Linked DNA regions of Magnetospirillum sp. XM-1. The protein of the gene in region 3 interacts with the protein of the main gene of each other region in a pairwise test. Links are inferred from orthologs where the notes say so. Each region holds a gene or a part of one and is shown on either strand. Other genes may lie near its edges. The genes, in order: secB, ybgC and secA.

What was found.
Region 1: the proteins of secA (region 3) and secB interact in binary tests that used the Escherichia coli proteins (3 or more experiments, as listed by UniProt). The link is inferred for Magnetospirillum sp. XM-1 from one-to-one orthologs.
Region 2: the proteins of secA (region 3) and ybgC interact in binary tests that used the Escherichia coli proteins (3 or more experiments, as listed by UniProt). The link is inferred for Magnetospirillum sp. XM-1 from one-to-one orthologs.

What each region holds. Positions count from the first base shown.
Region 1 is NZ_LN997848.1:767,989-773,641, forward strand. What follows is about bases 2,772-5,653. They hold secB (protein-export chaperone SecB), read left to right. Parts: upstream 2,772-3,916; coding sequence 3,917-4,390; downstream 4,391-5,653. Other genes in these bases: XM1_RS03755 (Tim44/TimA family putative adaptor protein), read right to left, coding at 2,772-3,320; XM1_RS03760 (FxsA family protein), read left to right, coding at 3,388-3,858; dnaQ (DNA polymerase III subunit epsilon), read right to left, coding at 4,517-5,209; coaE (dephospho-CoA kinase), read right to left, coding at 5,289-5,653. Also shown: XM1_RS03740 (Smr/MutS family protein), read right to left, coding at 60-650; XM1_RS03745 (hypothetical protein), read right to left, coding at 647-1,411; XM1_RS03750 (murein transglycosylase A), read right to left, coding at 1,486-2,664; more of XM1_RS03755, read right to left, coding at 2,661-2,771. UniProt on the Escherichia coli protein: One of the proteins required for the normal export of some preproteins out of the cell cytoplasm. It is a molecular chaperone that binds to a subset of precursor proteins, maintaining them in a translocation-competent state.
Region 2 is NZ_LN997848.1:4,107,705-4,113,474, reverse strand. The notes cover bases 1,784-4,782. They hold ybgC (tol-pal system-associated acyl-CoA thioesterase), read left to right. Parts: upstream 1,784-3,071; coding sequence 3,072-3,494; downstream 3,495-4,782. Other genes in these bases: XM1_RS19010 (TonB C-terminal domain-containing protein), read left to right, coding at 4,699-4,782; tolR (protein TolR), read left to right, coding at 4,225-4,689; tolQ (protein TolQ), read left to right, coding at 3,500-4,225; ruvB (Holliday junction branch migration DNA helicase RuvB), read left to right, coding at 2,032-3,075; ruvA (Holliday junction branch migration protein RuvA), read left to right, coding at 1,784-2,035. Also shown: XM1_RS19050 (thioredoxin family protein), read left to right, coding at 1-35; XM1_RS19045 (YebC/PmpR family DNA-binding transcriptional regulator), read left to right, coding at 157-906; crossover junction endodeoxyribonuclease RuvC, read left to right, coding at 906-1,406; more of ruvA, read left to right, coding at 1,403-1,783; more of XM1_RS19010, read left to right, coding at 4,783-5,694; Tol-Pal system beta propeller repeat protein TolB, read left to right, coding at 5,691-5,770.
Region 3 is NZ_LN997848.1:1,415,234-1,421,263, forward strand. Bases 1,968-5,226 are described here. They hold secA (preprotein translocase subunit SecA), read right to left. Parts: upstream 4,874-5,226; coding sequence 2,168-4,873; downstream 1,968-2,167. Other genes in these bases: XM1_RS06790 (cache domain-containing protein), read right to left, coding at 4,998-5,226. Outside these bases: XM1_RS06775 (hypothetical protein), read right to left, coding at 1-325; XM1_RS06780 (OmpA family protein), read right to left, coding at 401-1,639; more of XM1_RS06790, read right to left, coding at 5,227-6,030. UniProt on the Escherichia coli protein: Required for protein export, interacts with the SecYEG preprotein conducting channel.

The DNA.
Region 1 (5,653 bases), 650 kb from region 3 along the record:
TGGCCGCGGCCTCAATGGCCGCCGGAGCCGAAATCCGGCCTCATCGTCCGTCTTTCGTCTCATGCCCGTTGCCTGCGGATCAGGACATAAAGCGCCCCGTCGCCGCCGTGGCGGGGCTGGGCGTAGGAGAAGCCCAGGATGCGTTCGCGCAATGGGCTCTGGTTCAGCCAGCGCGGCACCTGGGCGCGCAGGATGCCGTGGCCCTGCGATCCCTTGCCGGTCACCACCAGGACGCAGCGCCGCTGCTGAACCCAGCAGCGTTGGATGAAAGTCAGCAGCTGGGCATGGGCCGCGTCCTGGGTCAGGCCGTGCAGGTCGATATCGGCCTCGATCTCCATCTCGCCCTTCTTCAGGCGCTCGGCGGAGCGGCGGTCCAGGCCGGGAGAGCTGCCGTGGCGCAGCTCGCCATGCCCGTGACGGGGCGGCGCGGGGGGATGGGCCGAGGGCCGGACCGGCGGTTTGCCGGGGGGGGGGGGAGGCGAGGCCACCGGTTCCGGCCCGGTCTCGGCGCCGGGCGGCGGCTCGGTGGGGACGGAACGGCCGGGAAGCGGCTTGGCGTCGGCCACCACCGCCTTCCACACGCGGATCTCGTCGGCGCTGACCGCCCGGCGGCGAGGCTGGCGCGGCTCGACCAGACGTGTCCGGCTCATGATCTGGGCACGACCTCGTCGCGGGGCGGGTCCTCGTCGGTGACGGAGGCCCAGCGGTCGCCGGGCTTGGGGCTCGGCGGAGCCAGCGCGATGTCGGGCTCGACGGCAACGGCGGAAGCGGGCTGGATGGCGTCGGCCAGGGGGGCGGTCTCCACCACCATGGCCGGGGCCGGTTCGGGAGTCGGTTCAAAAGCCGCTTCCGGCTCGGGCGTCGGCGCCGCCGGCTGGGCGGGCGGCGCGGTCATGCGCGGGCCGGCGGGAACCGGAGCGTTGGCCATGGGAGCCTGGGTCTGGGTCTCGCCCTCGCCGAGATTGCGGCGGATGAACTTGCGCCAGTCGCCCTTGGGCGCCAGGCAGGGCGCCTCGTTGACGCCCTTGACCACCAGGGCGATGCCGCCCAGCTGCCACAGGGTGACGAATTGCTGGTAATTGCCCATCAGATAGGCCAGGGCGCGAGTCTTCAAGCGCCACGCCACGTAGTACTTGTTGCCGTAAAGATGGGCCAGCACACACAGCGTCATGGCGACGATGCCGGTGGCGACGCCGGTGGCCAGCAGGATCACCAGGGCCAGGGTGGATTCGATGGTCAGCGGCAGCAGGTGATCCCAGTGCTGATGCACCGGCGAGCCCTGGAAGTCCAGCAGGCGGGGATCGGTGTAGACCTGGACCTGGCCACCGCGGATGGCGACGCACAGCTGCTCGTGCAGCAGCTCCTCCTCGCGCCCCTTGCGTTCGCGCCACTCGGCCAGCAACCGGCTCATCGCCGCGATCCTCTCCACGGTGAGATCATGATGTCAGGGCGAAGGATGGAGAAGAGGGACCCGGAAGGCAACCCCTACCTCTCGGCCGCCTGCGCCAGACGGGGAGACCGGGCCCTGGGCAGGAACACCACCAGGCGGCCGGGGCTCTTCATCTTGCCGGCGATCTGGAAGGCGGTTTCGCCCGCTCCCCAGAAGACGTCGCCGCGCACCGGGCCCTTGATGGCGGCGCCGGTATCCTGGGCCATCATCATGCGCCGCAGCGGCCGGCCCGCCGGATCGACGCTGTCCAGCCAGACCGGCGCGCCCAGCGGTACGAAGCGGGGGTCGACGGCCAGCGAGCGCTCGGGCGTCAGGGCCACGCCCTCGGTGCCCATGGGCCCGTCGGTGGCAGGATTGGGGCCGTAGAAGATATAGCGAGGATTGCGGGCCAGCAGGGCGCGGCCTTCCTCGGGATTGGCTTTCAGCCAGGCGCGGATGGCGGGCATGGAGGTGTCGGCGCCCAGCTTGCCCTCGTCCTTCAGCACCTTGCCGATGCCGATGAATTTATGGCCGTTGCTGCCCGCCACGCCCAGGCGGATCACCGTGCCGTCGTCCAGGCGCACCCGGCCCGAACCCTGGATATGCATGATGGCCAGATCCACCGGATCGTCGGTCCAGGCCAGCACCGGGGCCTTGCCGGCCAGGGCGCCCCGTTCGATCTCGGCGCGGGTGTGATAGGGCACCAGCCGCCCGTTCTCCATCCGGCCGATCGCCTGCTCTTCCGGCCCGGATTTGGTGACGACCAGATCATTGGGCTTGCCGTGGATGGGGTGGACATAAGCGCCCTTACGATGGCGCGAGCCCCTGATCTCCGGCTCGAAATAGCCGGTGAACAGGCCGTCGGCCCGGCCGTCATTGGTAACCTGCCAGGGGGTGAACCACGTCTCGAACATGGCGCGCGCGCCGTCATGGTCGCCCGCCGCCACCCGGGCGGCGGCGGCGCAGGGGGAATACCAGTCGGCGGCGGTGCCGCCCACGCCCTCGAAGCCGATGGACTTGTCCACCGGCAGCTTGGTGATGCGGTTGCACGACTTCTGCAGGGCGGGCAGCACGCGGGCGATGTCGTCGGCGGACCAGCCGGCCAGCCGGTCAAAGGCAATGGGCTGCAGCACCATGCGATCCGGGCCGGGCAGCGGCGGCCTGGGAGCCGGCTCCGGCGTGGCGCAGCCGGCCAGGGACGCGGCCAGCAGCAGGGCGGCGGCCCTTGTCCTCATGGCTCGGGGGTATGGGTGGCGGCCAGCGCCCAGTTGGGATCGGCGGAGCGGGTGTCGCGGCGGAAGGTCCACAGGTCGACCACGTCGATGACCCGCTCGGGATTGCCTTCCACCACCTCGCCCTTGGCGTCGCGCAGCGCGTTGACCTGCTCGCTGACGAAGCGGATGGTCACCGCGGCGAAGCGGCCGTCCATGCCCGCTTCCACCAGCTCGGCCGAGCGGATGCCCACCAGTTCGGTCTGCAGCGTCTCGCCATGCTGGCGCCTTGCCTCGATGGCATCGCTGAAATGGCGGTACACGTCGGGGGCCAGCAGCGGCTGCAGCGTCGCCTTGTCGCCATGGGCGAAGGCGATGACGATCATCTCGAACGCCGCCTTGGCCCCGCCTAGGAACACGTCCAGGTCGAAGCCGCGATCGGCGGCGCGGATGGCGGCCAGACCCTGGCCCAGGGGCGTTTCGGCCGGCGGCTCGAAGGCCGAGCGGCGGACGCTTTGCAGATCCACCACGTTATCGGCGGCGGAATCCGGCGGCGTCCACTGTTCGGGCGGACGCTCGGCGCCGGTGCGCTTGCCCAGCACGCTGCGCAGGCGCAGCACCAGGAAGGCGGCGACCATGGCGAAAAAAACGATGTCGAGAAGGTGATAGCCGTCGTTCATCAGGCCGGTCCAGGGTAGAGTGCAAGTCCAGTCAAAGACATAAGGCGGGTTGGGAGAAAGAGCAAGCATGGCATGGGCTTTCCTGGTCGGCGCGCTGACCTTGCCGGTGGCCGAGATCATGGTCTGGATCCACGTGGCCGATTCCATCGGCGGACTGGCCACCGTGGCGCTGACCGTGCTGGCCATCCTGGCCGGCTCGGTCCTGCTGCGGCATGGCGGCCTGGGCATGGCGCTGGAGGTCCGCGCCCGCATGGAACGCGGCGAGCCGCCGGGACCGGCGGTGTTCGACGGGCTGTGCATCGCGCTGGCCGGATTCCTGCTGCTGCTGCCCGGCTTCATCTCCGACGGGCTGGCGCTGCTGCTGATGTTCAGGCCGGTGCGCGTCCTGCTGCTGCGCGCGGTGGCGTCCCGCGTGGTGGTGGCGAACCAGGGACCGGCCCCCCAGTCCGGGCCCACCGTCATCGACGGCGAATACGAGATCATTCCGCCGGAATCCGGCCCGCCCCCGTCCCCGGATCACAAGCGGCTTGAGCCGTAAAGGTGTCCGTGCTACGCCCCTTGCCAGCCCTTTGAACGATTTTCCATCGGAGAGCACCATGACCGACGCCCAGACGCCGTCCGAGGATCTGCCCCAGCTGCAGGTCAACATGCAGTACATCAAGGACCTGTCCTTCGAAATCCCCGGCGCCCCCCACTCGTTCATCGAGATGCAGGGCAAGAACCCCGAGATTCCGATCCACGTGGACGTCAACGTCGCCAATGTGGGCGCCAACGCCTACGAAGTGGTGCTGCACCTCAAGGTCGAGGCCCTGCTGGAAGGCAAGGCGCTGTTCATCCTGGAACTGGCCTATGCCGGCGTGTTCACCCTCAACCTGCCGGAAGACCAGATTCATCCGGTGCTGCTGATCGAGTGCCCGCGTCTGCTGTTCCCGTTCGCCCGCAACATCGTGGCCGACATGACCCGTGATGGCGGCCTGCCGCCGCTGCTGCTGCAGCCCCTGGATTTCGTCCAGCTCTACCGCGCCCGCGTGGAGGAGATGAACGCCCAGCAGGCCGCCGGTCAGGCCTGAGAAAGCCTACTGGGCTATCGCCCAGACCCATCCGGGGCCAATGCCCCGGACCCCATTTTATTCATGAATGGGGTTTGGGGCCCTGGGCCCCAAGCGGGTGCGGGCGGCAGCTCGCCTATGGGTCGACTATTCCCTGAGCCACACGGCGTTCTTGAGCTTGCCCACGAACGCCGTGTGCGCCGCGGTTTCCTCCTCGGTCGGGGCATGGGGCCGGGGCGCGCGGAACTCGCGCTTGGCCTGAACGGTCGACGCGGCGGCGGCGGAATTGCCGCCATTGCCCTTGCCGCCCCCCAGCTCGAGGCCCGGCTGGCGGCCGCCGATCAGCTGCAGATAGACCTCGGCCAGCAATTCCGAATCCAGCAGCGCGCCGTGCTTGGTGCGGTGCGTGTTGTCGATCTCGAAGCGGCGGCACAGCGCATCCAGATTGGCCTGGGCGCCGGGGAACTTCTTGCGCGCCATCAGCACGGTGTCGATGGAGCGGCTCATGGGCAGCGGCGGAAAGCCCAGCCGCGCCATCTCGGCATTAAGGAACCGCATGTCGAATTCGGCGTTGTGGATCACCAGCGGCGCGTCGCCGATGAATTCCAGGAAGTCGGCGACGATCTCGGCGAACAGCGGCTTGTCCGACAGGAACTCGGCGGACAGGCCGTGGACCTTGAACGCCTCCTCCGGCATGTCGCGCTCGGGATTGCAGTAGCGATGGAAGACGTTGCCGGTGGGCAGGTGGTTGAACAGCTCGACGCAGCCGATTTCCACCAGCCGGTGACCGGACAGCGGGTCGAAGCCGGTGGTTTCCGTATCGAGCACGATCTCGCGCATGGATTCTCGCCTTTCGCCAGTAACCATCGGGCTATCGCCCGAACCCATCTGGGGCTTATGCCCCAGACCCCCTTTTGATTCATGAATGGGGTTTGGGGCCCAAGGCCCCAAGCGGGTCGGGGCGGCAGCCCCGCATTCTCTGAACCAAAGCCTTCAGCCGCTTCCACGCCGGGCCTTTGCCCAGACCGGTGGGAATCACCACGTCGGCCCGGCGGCGTTTTTGCCCGTCGGGCATCTGCTTGGCAAGCACCGCGTCGAGGCGGGCCCGCGTCATGCCGGGCCGGGCCAGCACGCGGGCGGCCTGGAGGAAGGCCGGGGCGCTGACCACCGCCACCAGGTCGCAGCGCCTCTCGCCACGGGTCTCGAACAGCAGGGGGATGTCGAGCACCACCAGCCGGGTGCCATGGCGGCGGTGCCGGGCCAGGAAGTCGCGCTCGGCGGCGC
Region 2 (5,770 bases), 2.7 Mb from region 3 along the record:
CCATCACCGAACTGGTGGTCCGCGCCAGCCATTGAACATATTTGTCTCGAAGCGTCGGGCATCACGCCATTCCGGCGGCGTGATGCCTGTTGCTTTGCCACAACATGTGGTATAGGCACCGGTCAATCTTCCTTCCATCGGAATTGGTAGCGGAATATGGCCGGGCATTCACAGTTCAAGAACATCATGCACCGCAAGGGCGCGCAGGACGCCAAGCGGGCCAAGGTCTTCACCAAGCTGATCCGCGAGTTGACGGTTTCGGCCAAGACCGGCATGCCGGACCCGGCCATGAATCCGCGCCTGCGGGCCGCCATCATGGCGGCGCGGGCCGCCAACATGCCCAAGGACACCATGGAGCGCGCCATCAAGCGCGGCGCCGGCGGCGACGACGGCACCAATTACGAGGAAGTGCGCTATGAAGGCTATGGCCCCGGCTCGGTGGCCATCATCGTCGAGGGACTGACCGACAACCGCAACCGCACCGCAACCGAGGTGCGCACCGCCTTCAACAAGAACGGCGGCGCGCTGGGCGAGACCAATTCGGTGTCGTTCATGTTCGACCGGGTCGGCGCCATCCGCTATCCGGCGTCGGCCGCCGGCGCCGAGGCCATGTTCGAAGGCGCGCTGGACGCCGGTGCCGACAACGTGGAATCCGACGAGGACGGCCACGAGATCACCTGCGCCCCCGACGATCTGGGCACGGTGCGCGACGCGCTGGAGGCCAAGTTCGGCACGCCGGAATACGCCCGCCTGGACTGGAAGCCGCAGACCACCGTGCCGGTCGCCGACGAGGAAACCGCCCGTACGCTCTTGAAGCTTCTGGACATCCTGGAAGACAACGACGACGTCCAGCGCGTCCAGGCCAATTTCGAGATTCCCGACGAGATCATGGAAAAGCTTGGCTGATGAGAATCCTGGGGCTTGATCCTGGGTTGCGCAATACCGGCTGGGGCATCGTCGATGCGGTCGATAACCGTCTGCGCCATGTGGCGGACGGGGTGATCCGTCCCGATGCCTCCGCCGATCTGGCCGAGCGCCTGGTTCAGCTCCATGACGGCATCATGGCGGTGATCGCCGAATTCGGTCCCGACGAGGCGGCGGTCGAGGAAACCTTCGTCAACATGAACCCGGCCAGCACGCTTAAATTGGGCCAGGCCAGGGGTGTAGTGCTGCTGGTGCCCGCCAAGGCCGGCTTGCCGGTGGGCGAATACGCCGCCACCCTGGTCAAGCAATCGGTGGTGGGGACGGGCCGCGCCGCCAAGGAGCAGGTGGGCATGATGGTGAAGACCCTGCTGCCCGGCTGCCTCGCCGCCACGCCCGATGCCGCCGACGCCTTGGCGGTGGCCATCTGCCACGCCCATCATCGCGGCACGCAGCAGAAACTGGCAAAGGCGGGCGCGCGATGATCGCCAAGCTGAAGGGCCTGATCGATTCGCTGGGTGACGACTGGGCGGTGGTGGATTGCAACGGCGTCGGCTATCTGGTCGCCTGTTCGGCCAAGACCCTGGCGCGGCTGGAGGTGGGCACCGCCGCCGCCCTGTTCGTCGAGACCCAGGTGCGTGAAGACGCCATCTCGCTGTTCGGCTTCCTCGAGACCGGCGAGCGCGACTGGTTCCGCCTGCTGACCACGGTGCAGGGCGTGGGGGCCAAGGTGGCGCTGGCCATCCTGTCGGTGGCCTCGCCCGAGCAGTTGCTGCAGATCATCGCGGCGCAGGACAAGGCCGGACTGACCCGGGCCAACGGCGTGGGGCCGAAGCTGGCGGTGCGTATCCTCACCGAGCTGAAGGACAAGGCGGGCAAGATCGCGCTGGGCGGCTTCCATGCCGCCGCCGGCGCCGTGGCCTCGGCCGCGCCGCTGCCTGCCGCCTCGGGCCGCCTGGAGGACGCCGTCTCCGCCCTGGTCAACCTGGGCTACAAGCGCCTGGAAGCCTTCCAGGCGGTGGGGGAAACCGCCCGCGAGCTGGGTGATGACGCCGATTCGTCGGCCCTGATCCGCGCCGCGCTGAAGCGCCTGGGCAAGGGGCTGCTGGCATGACGCCGCGCATGGTCTCGCCCGAGCAGAACCTCGCCGATGCCGAGACCTCGCTCCGGCCGCTGTCGCTCGACGATTTTGTCGGCCAGCGGCAGGTGTGCGAGAACCTGAAGGTGTTCATCCATGCCGCCCGCGGCCGTGGCGACGCGCTCGACCACGTGCTGTTCCACGGCCCGCCCGGCCTGGGCAAGACCACGCTGGCCCAGATCGTGGCGCGTGAACTGGGGGTGGGCTTTCGCGCCACCTCCGGTCCGGTGATCCAGCGGGCTGGCGACCTGGCGGCGCTGCTGACCAATCTGGAACCCAACGACGTCCTGTTCATCGACGAGATCCATCGCCTTAATCCTGCCATAGAGGAGGTTCTCTATCCTGCGATGGAGGACTTTCAGTTGGATCTGATCATCGGTGAAGGGCCGGCGGCCCGCTCTGTCCGCATCGATCTGCCCCGCTTCACCCTGGTGGGGGCGACCACCCGCTCGGGCCTGTTGACCACGCCGCTGCGCGAGCGTTTCGGCATTCCGTGCCGCATGAATTTCTACGAGCCGGCTGAACTGGAATCCATCGTGTCGCGCGGCGCCCGCGTGCTGGGCTTCGATTTGACCGCCGACGGCTCGGCCGAGGTGGCGCGCCGGTCCAGGGGCACGCCCCGCGTGGCGGGACGGCTGTTGCGCCGGGTGCGCGATTTCGCCGCCGTGGCCGGCAAGTCGCCGGTGGACGCCGCCATCGCCGACGCGGCGCTGAACCGTCTGGAAGTGGACCGCATCGGCCTGGACGCCATGGACCGCCGCTATCTCCGCTGCATCGCCGAGAATTACGGCGGCGGGCCGGTGGGTGTGGAAACCCTGGCCGCGGCGCTCTCGGAAAGCCGCGATACCCTGGAAGAGGTGGTCGAACCCTATCTGCTGCAGCAGGGCATGATCCAGCGCACGCCCAGGGGCCGCATGCTGTCGGCTTCGGGCTTCAAGCATATCGGCATCAATCCGCCCAAGGACCTCTTGGTGCAGCTGGATCTTCTGACCCGCATGGATGAGGAGGGGGAATGAGCGTTCATAGTTTCCCCATCCGCGTCTATTACGAGGACACCGATGCCGGCGGCATCGTCTACCACTCCAACTACCTGAATTTCGCCGAGCGGGCGCGCACCGAGCTGGTGCGCGAACTGGGCGTCAGCCAGCGGAAAATGCTGGAAGACGGTGAGGGAACCGCCTTCGCGGTGCGCTCGGCCAACATGGATTTCCGACGTCCGGCCAAGCTGGACGACCTGCTTTCGGTTCAAACCGAGGTGACTTCCATCGGCGGCGCCAGTATTGAACTGGAGCAGCGGATCATCCGCGCCGAAGACGGAACTGAATTGGTGCGCATCGGGGTGCGCCTGGGCTATATCACCCTGTCCGGCAAACCGGCCCGCATTCCGGCGCCGGTCAGGGAATTGTTCGCGAAGCGGATCAGCGAAAGGCGGTAGGTATCATGGATCCTTCTCAGGCAGTAGGGGCGGCCGGAGCGGCGGCGCAGATGGACTTGTCCATGTGGGCGCTGTTCATGCGCGCCGACATCATCGTCAAGTTCGTCATGATCGCCCTGCTTCTGGCCTCGTTCTGGTGCTGGGCCATCATCTTTGACAAGCTGATGAAGGTGCGCCAGCTCAGCACCCGGGCCGACCAGTTCGAGGAAGCCTTCTGGTCGGGCGGCTCGCTGGAGGAGCTGTACGACCGCATCGGCGCCCGGCCGCTGGATCCCATGTCGTCCATCTTCGTGGCCGCCATGCGCGAATGGCGGCGTTCGGCGGCCAAGGGCCTGGCCGACCGCGATTCGACCAGGGCCAGCCTGCCCCAGCGCATCGACCGGGTGATGAGCGTCACCTTGGGCCGCGAGATGGAGCTGCTGGAGCGCCGTCTGGGCTTCCTGGCCTCGGTGGGCTCGACGGCGCCGTTCATCGGCCTGTTCGGCACGGTGTGGGGCATCATGAACTCGTTCCAGTCCATCGCCGCGACCAAGAACACCTCGCTGGCCGTGGTGGCGCCCGGCATCGCCGAGGCGCTGTTCGCCACCGCTCTCGGCCTGGTGGCCGCCATTCCGGCGGTGATCGCCTACAACAAGATCTCCACCGATCTCGACCGCTATTCCAAGCGCCTGGAGAATTTCGCCGGTGAATTCGGCGCCATCCTGTCGCGCCAGCTCGAGGAGAAGGCCTGATGGGAGCCTCGCTGGGAAGCCGCAAGGGGCACTCCCGCAAGTTCCGGCCGGTGGCCGAGATCAACGTCACCCCCATGGTCGACGTCATGCTGGTGCTGCTGGTGATCTTCATGGTCACCGCGCCCCTGCTCACCGCGGGCGTGCAGGTGGACCTGCCCAAGACCTCGTCGGCCCCCTTGAAGGGCGACGACCAGCCTTTGTCGGTGTCCATCGACGCCCACGGCAAGATTTGGATTCAGGAAACCGAGGTGCAGATCGACGAACTGGCGCCCCGTCTCCAGGCCATCACCGCCCAGAAGCCCGAGACCCGCATCTTCGTGCGCGGCGACAAGGGCATCGATTACGGCCGGGTGATGGAGGTGATGGGCACGCTGGGCGCCGCCGGCTTCGCCAAGGTCGCCCTGGTCACCGAGGTCAAGGGCTCGTCGGAACCGGCCAAGCCGGCCAAGAAGGGAGGTCGCTAGGCTCCCGTCATGGAAATGCGGCGCGAAAGCTACGTCTTCTCCGGTCTTCTGCATCTGGCGCTGTTCCTGCTGGCGGTGTTCGGCCTGCCGCAGTTCTGGCGCGAGCTGCCCGTGGAGGAAGCGCCGCTGGTCGTCGACATCGTTCCCATCGGCGCCAAGACCAACCCGCCGCCGCTCCAGGACAACAAGCCCCAGCCCGAGCCCCAGAAGGCCGAGCCCGAGCCGCCCAAGCCGGAACCGCCGAAGCCCGAGCCGCCCAAGCCGGAACCGCCGAAGCCCGAGCCGCCCAAGCCGGAACCGCCGAAGCCCGAGCCGCCCAAGCCCGAACCGCCCAAGCCGCCGCCGCCGCCTACCCCGGCGCCGCCGCCGCCGCCCACGCCCGCGCCTCCTCCGCCCAAGCCGGAGCCGGCCCCCATGCCTAAGCCCGAGCCCAAGCCCGAGCATAAGCCGGAGCCGCCTCCGCCGCCTCCGCCGCCGCCCAAGCCCGAGCCGCCCAAGAAGACCAAGGACGTCAAGGACGAGCTGGATTCGCTGCTGAAGTCGGTGGACAAGAAGAAGCCGACGCCCCAGGACGAACTGGACAAGCTCCTGAAGTCCACCGAGAAGCTCAAGCCCTCGGTGCCGGAGAACAAGACCGCCACCCAGACCGCGCCGCAATCGGTCAGGGGCTCGGCGTCGCACAATCCCAACGAGCCGGTCTCCATGACCGAGCGCGACCGTATCCGCGCCCATATCGAGCGGTTCTGGAACGTGCCGGCCGGCGCCAAGGACGCCGACAAGCTGGTGGTGATGATCCAGGTCTCGGTGCTGCCCGACGGCACCGTCACCGCCGCCGAGATCAAGGCGGACCCGATGATGATGCTCAATCCCTATTACCAGGCCGCCGCCGACAGCGCGCGCCGCGCCGTGCGCGCCGCCAGCCCGCTGCCCATTCCGGTGGACAAGTACGAGCAGTTCAAGGATTTCACGTTGGCCTTCAACCCCAAGTTCGCGGCAGGAAGATGATCCCCATGTCACGCATTCGCTCGCTCGCGGCGCTGGCCGCCTTCGTCGTCCTCGGGGTCCTGGCGGCTCTGCCCGC
Region 3 (6,030 bases):
CGTCGGTGACGAAGTCGGAGGTGATCACCGACTTGTAAAGGGTCTGGTTGACGGTTTCGACCACCGGTCGGGTGCGGGGATCGAAGGCATTGGCCACCGGCTCCAGCACCTGCAGGCTCTTCTCCGCCTTGTTGTAGACGGCGATGGTGCCGACCAGGGTGGTCAGGTCGTTCTGGTAGGAAATGGCGGCGGCATTGAAGCGCAGCTCGCCGGGAGGAACCAGGTTGGTGGGCTTGGCCTCGCTGGCGTAATAGATGCCCGAGCATCCGCCCAGAGCGGGCATCAGGCAGGCGACCATCGCGGCGATACGGGATGTCTTCATCATGTTTGCTCCCACAGTCGTATGCGGCCGGGCGCTGGTCCGACCCCTTGGGGGCCGGTGCGCCGGCAGCCGGGTCGATCAGAAGTCGAAGAGAATCTCGACGCGACGGGCCCGCCCGTCATGGCCGGGTCCCCATCCGCCGCCGGGCGCGCTTTCCACCGCTGCGGCCGAGCCGCCCAGCCGGCCGATCTCGGCAGCCACCGCCTGGGCCCGTTCGCGGGCAAGACGGGTGTTGGTCGCCGCTGATCCGGTGCTGTCGGTGAAGCCGATGACCCGAACGGACTTGGGCTTCAGATCCTTCTGGGCGGCCACGACCGCCTTCAGGCGCTCGATGTCGTGGGTGCCCAGCCGGCTGGAGCCGGGAGTGAAGAAGACAACATAGGCGTTGTGGCCCCAATTGCCCCAGCCATGGCCGTAGCCGGCACGGTCGCCGTAGGCATAACCGCCGTAGCCGTAGCCGCGGGACCAGGGCGTTCCAGACAAGGCGATTTCGACGCGGCGGTTCTTGGCCTCGCCTTTATTGTCGGGGGTGGCGACGGCAAGGCCGCCCTCGCCCAGGGCTGCTTCGGAAATCATTCCGGGCGGGACGCCTTCCTTGGCCAAGGCGCCGGCGACCGCGTCGGCACGGTGCCGGGCCAGCCGCATATTGGCTTCGGCGGTGCCGACCGTGTCTGTATGGCCGGTCACCGAAACCATGGGAGCATGGAACTGCGCCTGGGCGGCGGCGGCTTCCTTCACCGTCTGCAGGGCCTGGGACGACAGCTTGGCCGACCCCGAGTCGAAGGCGACCGAGAACGAGCGGCGCACCTCGGCGGCCATGGCGTTGGTGGGGGCCGGCTTCTTCAGCATCGGCTCATGGGCCAGGAAGGTGGTGCGGCAGGGGGCGGCGGCATTGCCTTCTGCCTCCTGCTCCAGCCAGCAATCGAAGGCCACCTGGGCCTTGGCGGCGGCGGCGGGAACCCGCTCGGTGGCCCCGGAGGCAAGATACGACACCAGACGGCCGCGGGCCGCGCCCAGTTCCGGCTGGCGTGGGCCGGGAATCGGCCGCAGGGTCAGTTCATCCGGCTGAACCACTTCGCCGGCCGCAACGCGCAAGGCCTTGCGGGCCGTCAGTGAGGCGTCGCGCCATTCCACTTCGGGGACGGCCTGCTGCAGCGTGTAGGCCTTATATTCCTGAAAGAGGGCCTGGGTGAAGGGAGTGCCCGCAGGCGTGGGGGAGGCCAGGACCTTGTAAACGTCGGAGACGTCCGCAGGGGTGGCGCAGGCGGCCAAGGCCGCGGCGGCGCCCAAGCCTGCCCAGCGTGTGATCTTCTTCATGTCTCACTCCTCGTTTCATCGATGGCAGCGACATCATTAAGTTCGGCTGGGCGTGGATCGGCGGAGTTTCTCAAAGTAGTTTCTGACAATTTAGAGCGTCGAACGCTAAATCGGAGACGGGCTGTCACCCTCAGCCTAAAACAAAGAGTCTTTCTGGCGCCTATGGCAACCGCCCGAGGCCGAAAGATACTTCGCCGTGCTTTGCATGACAGCGCATTTCATATTTGAGGTTCGCCGCTCTAGGGCGATCTTGAAAAAGACTGAGTCTAGGCGCCGATGGCAACAGACACCACGGGCAGCCCGTCAAAATTTTGACCGCCTCCCCATCCAGCAGTATTTAGAATATTTTAAGATATTGATTCCGGCTAGCCAAATTTGTCGAGGAGAGGGTATCGCCGGGGCGGCCGCTCCTCGCATGGCCCAGAGAATTGCAGGGGGGCGAACACAAAGGCCCGCCCCTCCCGCGCGGGAGGGGGGCGAGGCGGACTTTCGAATTCAAGGCCCGGTTATGACCACATCAAGGCTGGTTCAGCCCGCCGCCCCGTGGCAGTGCTTGTACTTCTTGCCCGATCCGCAGGGGCAGGGCGCGTTGCGCGGCGTCGAGGACCAAGTGGTGGAATCGTTGGGGTCCACGGCGGTGTTGCGCTGGGCGAAGGCCACCGAGGCGGCCTCGCCGCCCGAGAAGGCGGGATCCTCGCGGCTTTCCCGGGTGCGGGCGGGGCGCTGGGGCGTCAGGGCCTGCTCGGCTTCCTCGTCGTTGGAGAAGCGCAGCTGGACGTGAGCCAGGATCGAGGTGACGCGCTCGCGCAGGTCCAGCAGCATCTGCTCGAACATGTTGAACGCTTCGCGCTTGTACTCGTTCAAGGGGTCGCGCTGGGCGTAGGCGCGCAAGGAGATGCCCTGGCGCAGGTGGTCGAGCTGGAGCAGGTGTTCCTTCCACGCCTGGTCGAGGATCTGCAGCAGCATGCTCTTTTCGACCATGCGCATGGTGTCGGGGCCGTATTCCGCCGCCTTGGCCGCCGCCTTGCGGTCGGCGTGGTCGGTGATGCGGGTGCGGATCTCCTGGTCGGCGATGCCTTCTTCCTTGGCCCAATCGGCGATGGGCAGGTCCAGGTTGAAGACGCGCAGCACTTCCTCGTGCAGCGCCGCCACGTCCCACTGGTCGGCATAGGCGCGCTCGGGGATGCAGCGGGCGACCATCTCGGCGATGACCTCGTGGCGGAAGGCGACGATCTCTTCCGAGACGTCGTCGGCGCTCATCAGGTCCTTGCGCTGTTCGTAGATGACCTTGCGCTGGTCGTTCATCACGTCGTCGAACTTCAGCAGGTTCTTGCGGATGTCGAAGTTGCGGGCCTCGACCTTCTGCTGGGCCTTTTCCAGGGCCTTGTTGATCCAGGGATGGACGATGGCCTCGCCGTCCTTCAGCCCGAGCTTCTGCAGCATGCCGTCCATGCGCTGCGAGCCGAAGATGCGCATCAAATCGTCTTCCAGCGACAGGAAGAACTTCGACGCGCCCGGATCGCCCTGGCGGCCCGAACGGCCGCGCAGCTGGTTGTCGATGCGGCGGGATTCGTGGCGTTCCGAGCCGACCACGTAGAGGCCGCCGGCTTCGCGCACCTTCTGCTTGTTGGCCTCGATCTCGGCCTTCAGGCCCTCGATGCGCTTGGCGCGCTCGGCCGGATCGGTGATCTCGGACAGCTCCATCCTGGTGCGCATGTCCAGATTGCCGCCCAGCTGGATGTCGGTGCCGCGGCCCGCCATGTTGGTGGCGATGGTCACGCCGCCGGGCACGCCGGCCTGGGCGACGATATAGGCTTCCTGCTCGTGGTAGCGGGCGTTCAGCACCTGGTGCGGAATCTTCTTCTTCTTCAGCATGTCCGACAGCAGCTCGGACTTCTCGATGGAGGTGGTGCCCACCAGCACCGGCTGCATGCGGGTGCGGCAATCCTCGATCAGGGTGACGATGGCCTCGTACTTCTCGCGCGCGGTGCGATAGACCTCGTCGTCGTGGTCCTTGCGGCTGACGGACAGATTGGTGGGAATCTCCACCACTTCGAGGTTGTAGATCTCGGCGAACTCGCCGGCCTCGGTCATGGCGGTGCCGGTCATGCCGGCCAGCTTGGGATACAGGCGGAAGTAATTCTGGAAGGTGATCGAGGCCAGGGTCTGGTTCTCGTTCTGGATGGTGACGCCTTCCTTGGCCTCCAGCGCCTGGTGCAGGCCCTCGGAATAGCGGCGGCCTTCCATCATGCGGCCGGTGAACTCGTCGATGATGACGACCTTGTCGTTCTTGACGATGTAGTCCACGTCGCGGGTGAACAGCTTGTGGGCGCGCAGAGCCTGGTTGACGTGATGGACCAGGGAGACGTTACCGATGTCGTACAGCGTGCCCTTCATCAGGTCGGCGGCGCGCAGCATCTCTTCCACGTGTTCGGTGCCGCGGTCGGTGAGCGTCACGGCGCGCACCTTCTCGTCCTTCTCGAAATCCTCGGGCACCAGGGACGGCATCAGCTTGTCGACCAGCCGGTAGAGTTCGGAATTGTCCTCGGTGGGGCCCGAGATGATCAGCGGCGTGCGCGCCTCGTCCACCAGGATCGAGTCGACCTCGTCGACGATGGCGTAGTTGAAGGGCCGCTGGACCATTTCCTCCAGGCGGAACTTCATGTTGTCGCGCAGATAGTCGAAGCCCAGCTCGTTGTTGGTGCCGTAGGTCACGTCGCAGGCATAGGCCTGCTGGCGCTCGAGGTCGTCCAGGCCGTGGGTGATGACGCCGACGGTGAGGCCGAGGAAACGGTAGATCTGGCCCATCCACTCGGAATCGCGGGCAGCCAGGTAATCGTTGACGGTGACCACGTGCACGCCCTTGGCCGAGAGCGCGTTGAGGTAGACCGGAAGCGTGGCCACCAGGGTCTTGCCTTCACCGGTGCGCATCTCGGAGATGCGGCCCTGGTGCAGGACCATGCCGCCCAGCAGCTGGACGTCGAAATGGCGCTGGCCCAGCGTGCGCTTGGCGGCTTCCCTGACCGTGGCGAAGGCTTCGACCAACAGGTCGTCCAACTCGACGCCGTTCTCGAGGCGCTGGCGGAACTCGGCGGTCTTGGCCTTCAGTTCGTCGTCGGAAAGCTTCTCGAAGGCCGGCTCCAAGGCGTTGATCGCCTCGACATGCTTTTTCAGCGGCTTGAGAACTCGGTCGTTGGCGGTTCCGAAGATCCGCCGGGCAAGGGCGCCGAACATGAAGCTTCCCCAAGGTAAGAGAGCAGGCCCGCAGAAGGGGCCAATCGCGACCGGCAAGAGATAGAGGCCGGCCCGCGATCTGTCAATGTTGCGGGCCGGTTTGGAGTCGAAGGAATGCCGGTTTTCAGGCCGCCCGGCGCAACGCGTCGGCCATTTCCTCCAGCAGGGCGAGGACTTGGTGCGACGTGTCGTTCAGCAGGTCCACCTCGGCCATGGCGGCTTCCACCTCGCCCCGGGCATGCAGTTCCAGCGCCCGCTTGCCGTGGGCGTGGACCGCCTGGTGGGGTTCCTTCAGGCGGGCATAGGCGGACAGGCCGGTCAGCCGCTCGTCCTTCAAGGTGTCGTACCACTTGCCCAGGCGGCAGGTGTGGTGGTCGGCCAGCTTGTCGGGTGTAAGCTCGTTGCGGCCCATGATGCGGTCGATGATGGAACGCTTGAAGCGGATATGGTCGTTCTTGGCCACCTGCAGCAGGGATTCGGCGGTGCCCAGCTTGGCGAAATCCTCGGCGCGGCGGTCCAGAACGCCCGCCGCCTCGGTCATGGCCCCCAGCACCTGGGCGATTTCCTCCAGATTGTGCTCGGAGAGATTGGCGATCTCGCCGGTGGCGGCCGAAACCTCGGCCGCCGCGGCGTTCTGCTGGCTGAGAATGCCGGCGATGTCGTGCATGCGCCGGGTCACCCCGTCGATGCGCCCGGCGATGGATTCCAGCCCGCCGGTCACCTGGCCCACGGCGGCCATGCCGTCGTTGGCGGCGCCGCGCGAGCGTTCCATGGACTGGCGGGCGCCGTCCATGTCGCTGACCAGGGCCTCGATGCGCGAGCGGATGTCGATGGTGGCCTTGGCGGTCTGGTTGGCCAGGGTCTTGACCTCGCCCGCAACCACGGCGAAGCCTTTTCCGGCCTCTCCCGCCCTGGCCGCCTCGATGGTGGCGTTCAAGGCCAGCAGGTTGGTCTGGCCGGCGATGTCCTCGATCTGGTTGGTGATGGCGGCGATCTGGTCCGAGGCCCCGGACAGGGCCTCGATCTTGGCGCCCACATCGGACACCGCCTGCAGCAGCCCGTCCATGGCCTGGCGGGCGGTGGCGGTGGCGGCGACGCCCTCCTGGGCGGCGGCTTCGGCGTCCGAGGCCTCGCCGGCGGCGATCTCCGAGGATTGC